Regions from separate parts of the Nocardioides aromaticivorans genome, predicted to be linked through region 2. Evidence: predicted binding sites of a transcription regulator. Region 2 holds the regulator's gene; each other region holds the start of a gene.

Region 1 (3,269 bases), 2.3 Mb from region 2:
GCTCCGAGACAGCGACCGGCGCATCGGATCCGCTCTCGATCAAGGCGGACTCGAGCATCCCCCGCAGCGCGGCGCGGGGCTCGGGCAATTTGAAGCGCACCTCCGACTCTTGGAAGGGCAGGTCGGCGACGATCGCCGCCGCAGATTGATCGAGCGTCTCCCGTACCAGTGTCTCGAGCGGCTCCATCTGGTCGCGGAACTGCTGTTGAAGACCGGTACTGCGTGAGCTACCGGTGCGGATCAAGATGGCCTCGAGCGTGTCCAACAGGCGCGCGAGGGACTCCGGTTCATTGCGGTCGACGTCGCCGGCGACGCGGACAGAGGGGATCTTGACGAAGTGGAACCGGTTCAGGACCTCGAGGTAGAGACGTCGCGCGTCATCTGCCGTCACTCGCTGCGAGGTCTCGTAGGACACGGCACCGCCACGGCTGCACCGCACCTTGATCCAGAACCGGTTGTCGCGGCGCAGAATCGGGGCGAAGGCCGTGCGTTCGTCCTCGGTCAGATCGGTGAACCAGACCTGGATACTGGACAGGGTTCGGGCTCCAAGGTCCCGGTAGTAGGCATTGCGAGGCAACAGGCCGCGCAGGCTCTCGCCCGTCGGATCGGCGAAGAATGCCTCTAGCAGCCGAACCGCCGACGACTTGCCGGCGTTGTTCGGCCCGGCAACGAGCTGGATTGCCGTATCGACCTCGAGCTTGAGTGACTTGAATCCCAAGAATCGCTCGACATCGAGCTCGCAGACACGCACCCGGAGAATTTAGTTGCTGCCGAAGCGCCGCGCGGATGTTCAGCAGGAACGAGGCGCGAGCCCGGTGACGACCGGCCGCTTCGCCCCCGAGGCCGAAGAGCCTGCGTCACCTGTGCCGCGGCCCAACCCTGGGTCCGCCGGTGCGCTCGAGCCGCGCCTCGTCGCCAAATCGGGCCGGGTCGATGGCTCTGGTGGCCGATGTCCGGACGAAGGCAGACACGCCTTCCGCTCAGGGCTCCGCAGTCCACAAGCAGATTCCTGCCCCATGTGGAATGCCGCGCACTCGATTCCCGAGGTACGTCACACCGCCGCCAATGCTGCTCGATCGGAACAGCGCCAGCGGGTAGTCCACAACAGCCCACCGCCCCTTGCGCGGATATTCGAACAGATGTACGATCGGCCCACGGCCGCAAGGCGGGGTGCAACGAGAGGCCCCGGGGACCTGAGGTCGATGTCCAACAGGACATGGCACGCACCTTCCTGGTGCGGAGCCGCTGCACCGGACGGTGCCTCCTGGCGGGCGACAAGTCAGTTTGTCGCGCCTGCCCGAGGAGTTCCGCCAGATGTCCGTCGCCGTCGTCGCACCGCCGCACCCGGTCCTCGGGTGTGCGGCCGAGATGCGTGCGGCGCTGGACGCGGTGGCGGCGGTGCAGCCGACGTACATGAGCACCGCCGACAAGCAGACGGCGCTCGTCGAGCTGGCGCGCATCGAAGGGCGGGTCGCCGAGCTGCGGATGCGGGTCCTCGCGGCCTCGGGCGAGGTCGGGGAGGAGTCGGGAGCCCGGGATGCTGCGGCGTGGCTCGCGCACGCGACGCAGGCGGAGCCCGCCACCACCCGGTCCGACGCCGTGCTGGCCGAGCGACTCGAGCGCCGGCCGCTGGTGGCGGCCGCGATGCGCGAAGGGCGCGTCTCCCCTGCCCAGGCACGCGTTGTCGCCGCCGTCCTCGAGGACCTCCCTAGCCGCCCCGGCCAGGAGGTCGCCACCGATGCCGAGACCACCCTCGTCGCGTTCTGCGAGCACTTCCGGCCCAGCGAGCTGCGCCGCCTCGCCCGGCGCCTGCTGGAGGTGGTGGCACCGGAGGTGGCCGAGGCTGAGGAGGCCAAGCGCCTCGAGGAGGAGGAACGACGGGCGCTGGCTGAGGCGTTCCTCAAGTTCCACGACCTCGGCACCGGCCTCACCCGCTTCTGGGGCGCCTTGCCGACCGCCGTCGCCGAGCGGCTGAAGCGCTACCTGCAGGCCTACTCCTCGCCGCGGCGTACGAAGAAGCGCGGCGGACCCTGCGAGGACGACCCCTCCCCCGATCCCGCCGCCCCCACGGGCACCGGCGAACGCGTACCTGCCCACCGGGCCCACGCCCGGGCGTTCGCGGCCCTGCTCGAGCTGCTCGACCCCGACCGCCTGCCCGAACACGGCGGCGACGCCACGACCGTGATCATCACGATGACCCTCGATCAACTGTTGACCGACCTCGCCACCGCGGGGATGGCGTCGACGAGCAATGCCGACGGCGAGATCACCATCTCCGCCGAGGAAGCACGCCGGCTGGCCTGCCAGGCGGGCCTGGTGCCGGTCGTCCTCGACGGCAAGGGGCAGCCGCTCGACGTCGGGCGGGCCAGCAGGCTCTACCGGGCTCCGCAGCGACGGGCGATCCGGCTCCGCGACCGGCGCTGTCGGGCCGAGGGGTGCACGATCCCCGCGGCCTGGTGCGAGGTCCACCACCGCGAGCCGTGGTCCCAGGGCGGGCGCACCGACATCGCCGATGGCGTCTGCCTCTGTTCCCACCACCATCACCTGGTCCACGACCGGGCGTACGACCACCACTGGACAGCCCAGGGCGACGTGAGGTTCCACCGACGGCGGTGACGCAGACGCGCCCTACCGCCCGGACCTCACTCCCACTCGATGGTGCCCGGCGGCTTCGAGGTGATGTCGACGGTGACCCGGTTGATCTCGGCCACCTCGTTGGTGATGCGGGTCGAGATCTTCTCCAGCACGTCATACGGCAGGCGCGCCCAGTCGGCGGTCATGGCGTCCTCGGAGGTGACCGGGCGGAGGACGACCGGGTGGCCGTAGGTGCGGCCGTCGCCCTGGACGCCGACCGAGCGGACGTCGGCGAGCAGGACGACCGGCATCTGCCAGATGTCGCCGTCGAGGCCGGCGGCGGTCATCTCCTCGCGGGCGATCGCGTCGGCCTCGCGCAGGATGTCGAGGCGCTCGCGGGTGACCTCGCCGATGATCCGGATGCCGAGGCCGGGGCCGGGGAACGGCTGACGCTGGACGATCACGTTGGGCAGGCCGAGCTGGGCGCCGACGGCGCGCACCTCGTCCTTGAAGAGCTCGCGCAGCGGCTCGACCAGCTCGAACTCGAGGTCCTCGGGCAGGCCGCCGACGTTGTGGTGGGACTTGATGGTCGACGTACCGGCGCCGTGGCCGGACTCGACGATGTCGGGGTAGAGCGTGCCCTGGACGAGGAAGCCGACCTTCGTGCCCTCGGGCGCGTCCTTGATGACCTCGAG
Region 2 (3,269 bases):
GCCTGGCTGCTCGACCCCTGCTGGGGCGTGCCCTGGCAGGTGTAGAGGTAGGACTGCTGGTCGTCGGCCATGTCGCCGCAGTTGTAGCGGGTGTCGCCGTTGGCCACGGTGACCTCGATCCACTCGGTGGTCGAGCCGAACGCGTAGCTGACCGAGGCGTTGCCGTCGCTGGTGAGCGGCACCACCCGCGAGACCGCGCCCTGGTTGCGACGCTTCACGGTGATCACGGCCGCGGCACCGATCGACAGGGTGTTGAGGTTCAGCCCGACGGTGACCTTCGAGGTGACCAGCCCGGACCCGCGGGTGAAGCGGTACGTGCCGGTCGCGAGGTGGGTGAGGCTGAAGCCGACCGACCGGGTGCGCGCCGAGGACGTCATCGTGTACGTCTTGCGCAGCGGCGCGGGCCGGTAGGCGCTGCCCTCCTCGTAGAGGAGCGGGCGGCGGTTCCACATGCCGAAGGTCGCGAGCTGGGTGGAGATGTTCGTGCCCTTGGCCGCGAGCTCGTCCACCAGGCCCTGGAGCGAGTAGGTGTTGGCGTCACCGGAGCCGCCGTCGTCGAGACGACGCCAGATGTCGCGCACGATGGTCGGCAGGCCGGCGACCGAGGTCGGGTAGCGCTCGGAGAGGTAGCGGAAGAAGATCCAGGTGCCGTAGGGCTCGATCTGCGTGAACGCGTCGAGCGCCTGGTTCGGCTTGGCGAGCGGGCCGTAGGGCAGGTAGGCGCGGTTGTCGTTGATGCCGTCGTACAGCTCGTCCTCGACCCAGCTGGCCGTGGCCTCCATGATCCAGCCGTCCTCGTTGACGTCGTAGGCGAACTGGACGGCGTGGAAGAACTCGTGGGCCGCGGTCACCCGCAGCGCCGAGCGCGGCAGGATCCCGAACTCGGCGTAGTTGTTGTCGAGCACGCAGTACGCCGGCGCGGCCACGTGGCCCGAGACGTCCTCGTCGGTGGTGCAGTAGCCGTAGGCACCGGCGCTGCCGATGTTGCCGAGGTAGACGTCGGGCAGCGAGCTGCCGTCGGCCCCACCGTCGGAGATCGGCTTCTTGTAGCCCGCGCGGACGTAGGTGTTCGCGACGTTGCGCATCGTGTCGAGGGTGAACTCGACGTAGTCCGGCGTCCCGCCGGCCACGCCGGGGAAGGCGCCACCGGCGCCGTCGTTCTCGGTGGGGATCGCGTTGGTGCCGCTGCTCACCCAGTGCACGCACACGACGGTGTTGCACTTGCGCTTGACGGTGTGCGAGCCGTAGCAGGCGAGGTCCTCGTTGAGGCACTCCGAGGCGCTGTCGGTCGGCCGGGCCAGCAGGCGCGCGGCCGTCGCCCGCTTGGAGTCGGGCAGGTCGCCGCGCGTGACCGCGAGGTCGCGCAGCGCCAGGGTGAGGTTCTTGCCCTCGACGTCGCCGGCGGCGGGGTCGGCGGGCTCGACCGGCGCCTCGACGAGGTCCTGCACCGTCTCCAGCGCGTGCTCGGCCACTTCCTCGGCGTCCGGTGCCGGGTCCGGGTCCGCCGCGCGGGCGGGGACGCCGAGCGCGGTCACCGCGAGGGCGGTCGCGAGCAGGGTGGCGAGCAGCGCGACGAGCGCCGACCAGGGGGTGCGGGGACGGATCATGGGGGAACGGGCCTCACCGAGTTGCCGACAGGGACCCCCTGACCCTATGTCAGACCCGGCGCAGGACCGCGGTGACCTTGCCGAGGATCGTGGCGTTGGTGCCGTCGATGGGCTCGAAGGCCGGGTTGTGCGGCAGCAGCCACACCTGCCCGTCCTTGCGCTGGAACGTCTTCACCGTGGCCTCGCCGTCGATCATCGCGGCGACGATCTCGCCGTTCTCGGCGGTCGGCTGCTGCCGGATGACGACGTAGTCGCCGTCGCAGATGGCCGCCTCGATCATCGACTCGCCGCTGACCTCCAGCAGGAACAGCTGGCCGTCGCCGACGAGCTGGCGGGGGAGCGGGAAGACGTCCTCGACGCGCTCCTCGGCGAGGATCGGGCCGCCGGCGGCGATCCGGCCGACGACCGGCACGTTGGCCGGCACCGGAGCCGCGTCGCCGATGCCCGTCTCGTCGTACGACGTCTCCTCGGCGGAGCCCATCGCCTTGCGGGCGGCCATCACCTCGGGCAGGAAGACCTCGAGGGCACGCGGCCGGTTGGGGTCGCGCTTCAGGTAGCCCTTCTCCTCGAGGACCCGCAGCTGGTGGGCGACGCTCGACGTGCTGGTCAGCCCCACGGCCTGGCCGATCTCGCGCATGCTCGGCGGGTAGCCGCGCTTCTCGATGCTGTCCTTGATGTGGGCCAGGACCCGCTGCTGGCGCGGCGTCAGGCCGGTCGCGTCCGGGGGACCGTCCGGCAGCTCGGTCACACCGCGTCCTGCCTTGCGCTCCGCCATGGGGTGCCTCCCGTTCGCTCAGATGTCCCGGCCGTTGATCGGACATCCCGATCAGCCGACCGGCTGCATGTGACGACGCTAACCGATCCGGCGGCGGCGTTTCAAACATCTGTTCGAACGGCGTGTCGCGACACGCCCTTCGAACACGATTTCGAACGGGTGCTGGATTTGTTCGAACGTGTGATCTAACCTCGTACACATGTTCGATCGAACGCCTGATCGAACACCTTCAGTCGGACCCCGTCACTAGACAGTTCCCGACAACTTCCCCGGAGGACATGAGACATGAGCACGATCAGCATCGCCCCCCACCGCGTCAGCGCCGGCCGCAGCAACGCCGTGCGCGTCGGCACCTCCCGTGTCGCCGCCACCCGCCGGGTCGCGCAGCCAGCTCGCGGGGCGGGCCGGGTCCGGCTCACCCGCCGGGGTCGTGTCGTCGTCTTCCTCCTCGCGTTCGCGGTCGTCGCCGCTCTCGCCGTCGCGATCGCCGCCGGCTCCGCCGCCACCCGTGACGGCGGTGGCGCACCCGCCGTCGACGTCGTGACGGTCGCCCCCGGCGAGACGCTGTGGGACATCGCCAGCGACGTCGCAGCGGCCAGCGGCGGCGACGTGCGCGGCGCGATGGCCGACATCCAGGACCTCAACACCCTCGACGGGAGCATGGTCTACGCCGGCCAGCAGCTCCGGATCCCCGCCGCGCACTAGCGGCGTACCGACTCTCCGCTGCCTCGACCCCAGCGGAGCTACTCCGCTGACTCGACCCCAGCGGAGCAGGGGAAAGGCGAAGGGTGGCAGGCCCGGCTCAGCGAGCCGCGCGCTTGCCACCCTTCGGCGCATTCGGGTCCCGCTTCGCCTTCGGCTCGGGCGAGGAGGTCAGGCCGACGGCC
Region 3 (3,269 bases), 2.1 Mb from region 2:
CGCCGGCGGGCAACCGCTGGGCGGCGCTGCCCTGGAAGCGGCTGGCGGTGCTGGCGGCCGTCGTCTTCCTCATCGCCGTCGTCGTGATCAGTGCGATCGAGCTCATCGCCGGCAAGAGCGTCTCCAGCATCACCGGCGGCACGGACGGCAAGGACCGTACGTCGATCGGCGGCGTCCTCGGTGAGGACGACAGCGACGACGACCGTCGGAAGAAGGGCGTGACGCCCAGCGACACGGCGACCCCGACGCCCAACGACACCGCGAGCGCCACCGTCGAGCCGACCGGCGCGACGACCTCCGCGACGCCCTCGGGGTCGGCGACCCCGAGCGCCACGGCGACCGTCACCGAGACGGTGACGCAGACGGCCGAGCCGTCGACCGGCGAGTCCGCGGCACCCACCGACGCCACGACCCCCTGATCCTGCCGATATCCGGTTGTGGGCGGCCGCCGCTGTTCGTGAGAGTGGCGCCATGACGTCGTACATCTCGCACACCACGGTCGACTGCGCCAACGCCTACGAGCTCTCGGAGTGGTGGAAGCCGGTCCTCGGCTATGTCGACCTCGACGGCGACCCCAACCTGCCCGGCCACGAGGAGTGCATGATCCGCGACCCCGAGACCGGCCACCAGGTGCTGTTCATCGAGGTGCCCGAGGCGAAGACGGTGAAGAACCGCGTCCACTTCGACCTCCGCCCGCGCGAGCGCACCCGCGACGAGGAGATCGACTGGCTGATCGAGTACGGCGCCACGCCGATCGCCGACCACCGCGGCATCCACGGCCCCGGATCCGGCTGGATGACGTTCGCGGACCCGGAGGGCAACGAGTTCTGCGTCGTCCGTTCACCGGCGGAGCTGGCCTCCCAAGCCTGAAGCTGGCTGGGCCGCGGGACAGGCCGGCAGCGTGGCGGGAGGCGTCGCCCTGCGAGCTTGCTCGCCGCCCTTCGCCGGAGACACGCTCGGCCCGACGAGTCAGAAGACGTTGAGGGGGCGGAACTGCACGGAGATCCGCGGCCCCGCCGAGGCCACCTTCGGCACCGCGTGCTCCCAGGTCCGCTGGCACGACCCGCCCATGACGACGAGGTCGCCGTGGCCCATCTCGACGGCGAAGGCCTCCTCGCGGCGCTCCGGGTCGCGCGGGCGCAGGTGGAGCCGGCGGGGGTCGCCGAGCGAGACGATCGCGACCATGGTGTCGTCGGTCGAGCCGCGGCCGATGGTGTCGCCGTGCCACGCGACGCTGTCACGGCCGTCGCGGTAGAAGCAGCAGCCGGCGGTGCGGAACGGCTCGCCGAGCTCGGGTCGGTAGCGCGCCGTCAGCTGGTCACGGGCGGTCGTCAGCCGTGGGTGCGGCAGCTCCTCGCCGATCATGTAGGTGTAGACGAGGCGGGGGACGTCGACCACGCGGTCGTACATCGCCCGGCGCTCGGCGCGCCACGGCACGTCGCGCACGAGCGTCGCGAACACGTCGTCGGCGTCGGCGAGCCAGTTGCGGGCGACGTCGACCCAGGCGCCGTTGCTCAGCGCCCGGCGCTCGATGCGGGCCACCTCGGGAGTGGTGGCGGTGTCGAAGAGGCTGCTCTGGAAGTCCACCGACATGGGGACAGCGTACGCCGCTCTTCGAACAGGTGTTCGCATTGCCTCGACCATCGCAAGCGTGGTGTCGCGCAGGGGCAAAGGATTCGCCATTCGCGGGACGACCGTCGCGCCGGATCCCTAGCCTCGCACCGTGGCAGCAGTTCAGGGCAGCACGACGGGGCGGTCGCTCAAGCACGTGGCCATCCGCGAGTACGTGCGCAGCCTGGTCGGTGACCGGGCCCCCGGCACGCCGGCTCCGTCCGAGCGCGAGCTGGTCGACCGCTTCGGCGTCGCCCGGATGACCGTTCGCCAGGCGCTCGACGCGCTCGTCGGCGAGGGCGTGCTGGAGCGGCACCCGGGCCGGGGGACGTTCGTGGCCGGCCCACGTCGTACCGCCACGGGCGTGCGGGGCCTGACCGACGAGCTCGCCCTCCGGGGCGTGGCCGTCGAGACCCGCACCCTGGTCGCCGAGAGCGTCCCCGCGGGGGAGGCGATGGCCGGCGCCTTCCGGGTCCACCCGGAGGAGCCGCTGGTGCGCTGGGTCCGGCTGCGGGTCGGCGACGGCCGCCCGGTCTGCCTCTCCGAGACCTACCTGCCGGCGGCCTTCGCCGGGGACCTGCTCGACCACCTCCCCGCCAGCCTGTACGACGAGCTGGCGGCCCGCGGCCACCGGCCGACCTGGGCCGAGGACGCCGTGAGTGCCGGCCTCGCGACGGACGAGGAGGCGACCTTGCTGGAGCTCCCCCAGGGGTCGCCGGTGCTGCGGTTGACGCGCCGCGCGCTGGACGGCGAGACGGTCGTCGAGATGTCACGCTCCGTGCTGCGCGGCGAGGACTACACGCTGCACCTGCAGCTGCGCGACTGACGGTCGGTCCGTCCGCTCAGCCCGGCGCCACGCTCAGGCGTCGGCCAGCCGACCCAGCGGGGCGACCGCCTCGCCGGTCTCCTCGCACACCCACTGCGGGTCCGGGCCGCCGAGGTCGGGGTCGACGTGCAGCGCGTGGACCGGGCCCTCCGCGCAGTGCGAGCAGACCGGCCACAGGCCGCCGCGCTGGTCGCGGCCGAACTCGTCGGCCAGCGCGTCCTGCAGGTCCTGGGCGATCAGGCCGGCGATGTACGGCGCCCCCTCGGCCCACTGCTCGAGCCACCAGCGGCGCTCGGAGCAGGCCTCCTCGAGCAGGTTCACGGACGTGGGCGTGTCGAGCGAACGGGCCGCCAGGTCGGCCAGCACCTGTGCTCGTGCCACATAGATCACGCTGTCGTCCACAGGTCCATTGTGCGGGGGTTTCCCAACCCGGTCGCGACGGGCACGGGGTGCGGCACCCGCCGTACGGCACCCCGACGAGAGGACTCACCGTGGCCGAGCGTGACATCGACATCCCTGCCTGGACCGACCTCGACCGCCTCGACGAGGACATGGCGCTCCTCGCCGACCAGCTCCGGTCGATCACCCGCTACGCCCGCACGTGGGTGTGCCAGCGCGCCGGCTTCGAGCCGAGCCCGCTGTGCCTGCTGCGGCCGCTGGCGCCGCTCCTTGACCTGGTGGCCGACGGCTTCCTCGAGCTCGAGCGCCTGGCCCTCGCCGACTGGGCCGACCTCCGCGAGGGTGTCGCCGGCACCGGAGGTGACCTGCGCGAGCTCGACCTCCGGGTGCGCGGGCGGATGCCGGTGGTCGCATGAGCGGGCTGCTGGCTCCC

Evidence for each region. The regulator LexA, encoded in region 2, represses DNA repair genes until DNA is damaged. The targets are predictions, from matches to a motif close to TCGAACANNTGTTCGA.
Region 1: a site for LexA is predicted at 1,132-1,147, ahead of BJ993_RS04455 (HNH endonuclease signature motif containing protein). Genes of this name have one in related genera too.
Region 3: a site for LexA is predicted at 1,615-1,630, ahead of BJ993_RS05370 (alpha-ketoglutarate-dependent dioxygenase AlkB). Genes of this name have one in related genera too.

Annotation. Positions count from the first base shown of each region.
Region 1 covers NZ_JACBZM010000001.1:952,484-955,752, forward strand. Annotated here, with positions in the region: gene BJ993_RS04450 (AAA family ATPase) at 1-751, opposite strand, end outside; gene BJ993_RS04455 (HNH endonuclease signature motif containing protein) at 1,315-2,616, shown strand; gene guaA (glutamine-hydrolyzing GMP synthase) at 2,643-3,269, opposite strand, start outside.
Region 2 covers NZ_JACBZM010000001.1:3,237,095-3,240,363, forward strand. Annotated here, with positions in the region: gene BJ993_RS15395 (MXAN_6640 family putative metalloprotease) at 1-1,607, opposite strand, end outside; gene lexA (transcriptional repressor LexA) at 1,657-2,382, opposite strand; gene BJ993_RS15405 (LysM peptidoglycan-binding domain-containing protein) at 2,668-3,087, shown strand; gene BJ993_RS15410 (hypothetical protein) at 3,185-3,269, opposite strand, start outside.
Region 3 covers NZ_JACBZM010000001.1:1,150,314-1,153,582, reverse strand. Annotated here, with positions in the region: gene BJ993_RS05380 (hypothetical protein) at 1-419, shown strand, start outside; gene BJ993_RS05375 (VOC family protein) at 472-870, shown strand; gene BJ993_RS05370 (alpha-ketoglutarate-dependent dioxygenase AlkB) at 970-1,593, opposite strand; gene BJ993_RS05365 (GntR family transcriptional regulator) at 1,724-2,437, shown strand; gene BJ993_RS05360 (DUF8819 family protein) at 2,471-2,839, opposite strand; gene BJ993_RS05355 (hypothetical protein) at 2,929-3,252, shown strand; gene BJ993_RS05350 (hypothetical protein) at 3,249-3,269, shown strand, end outside.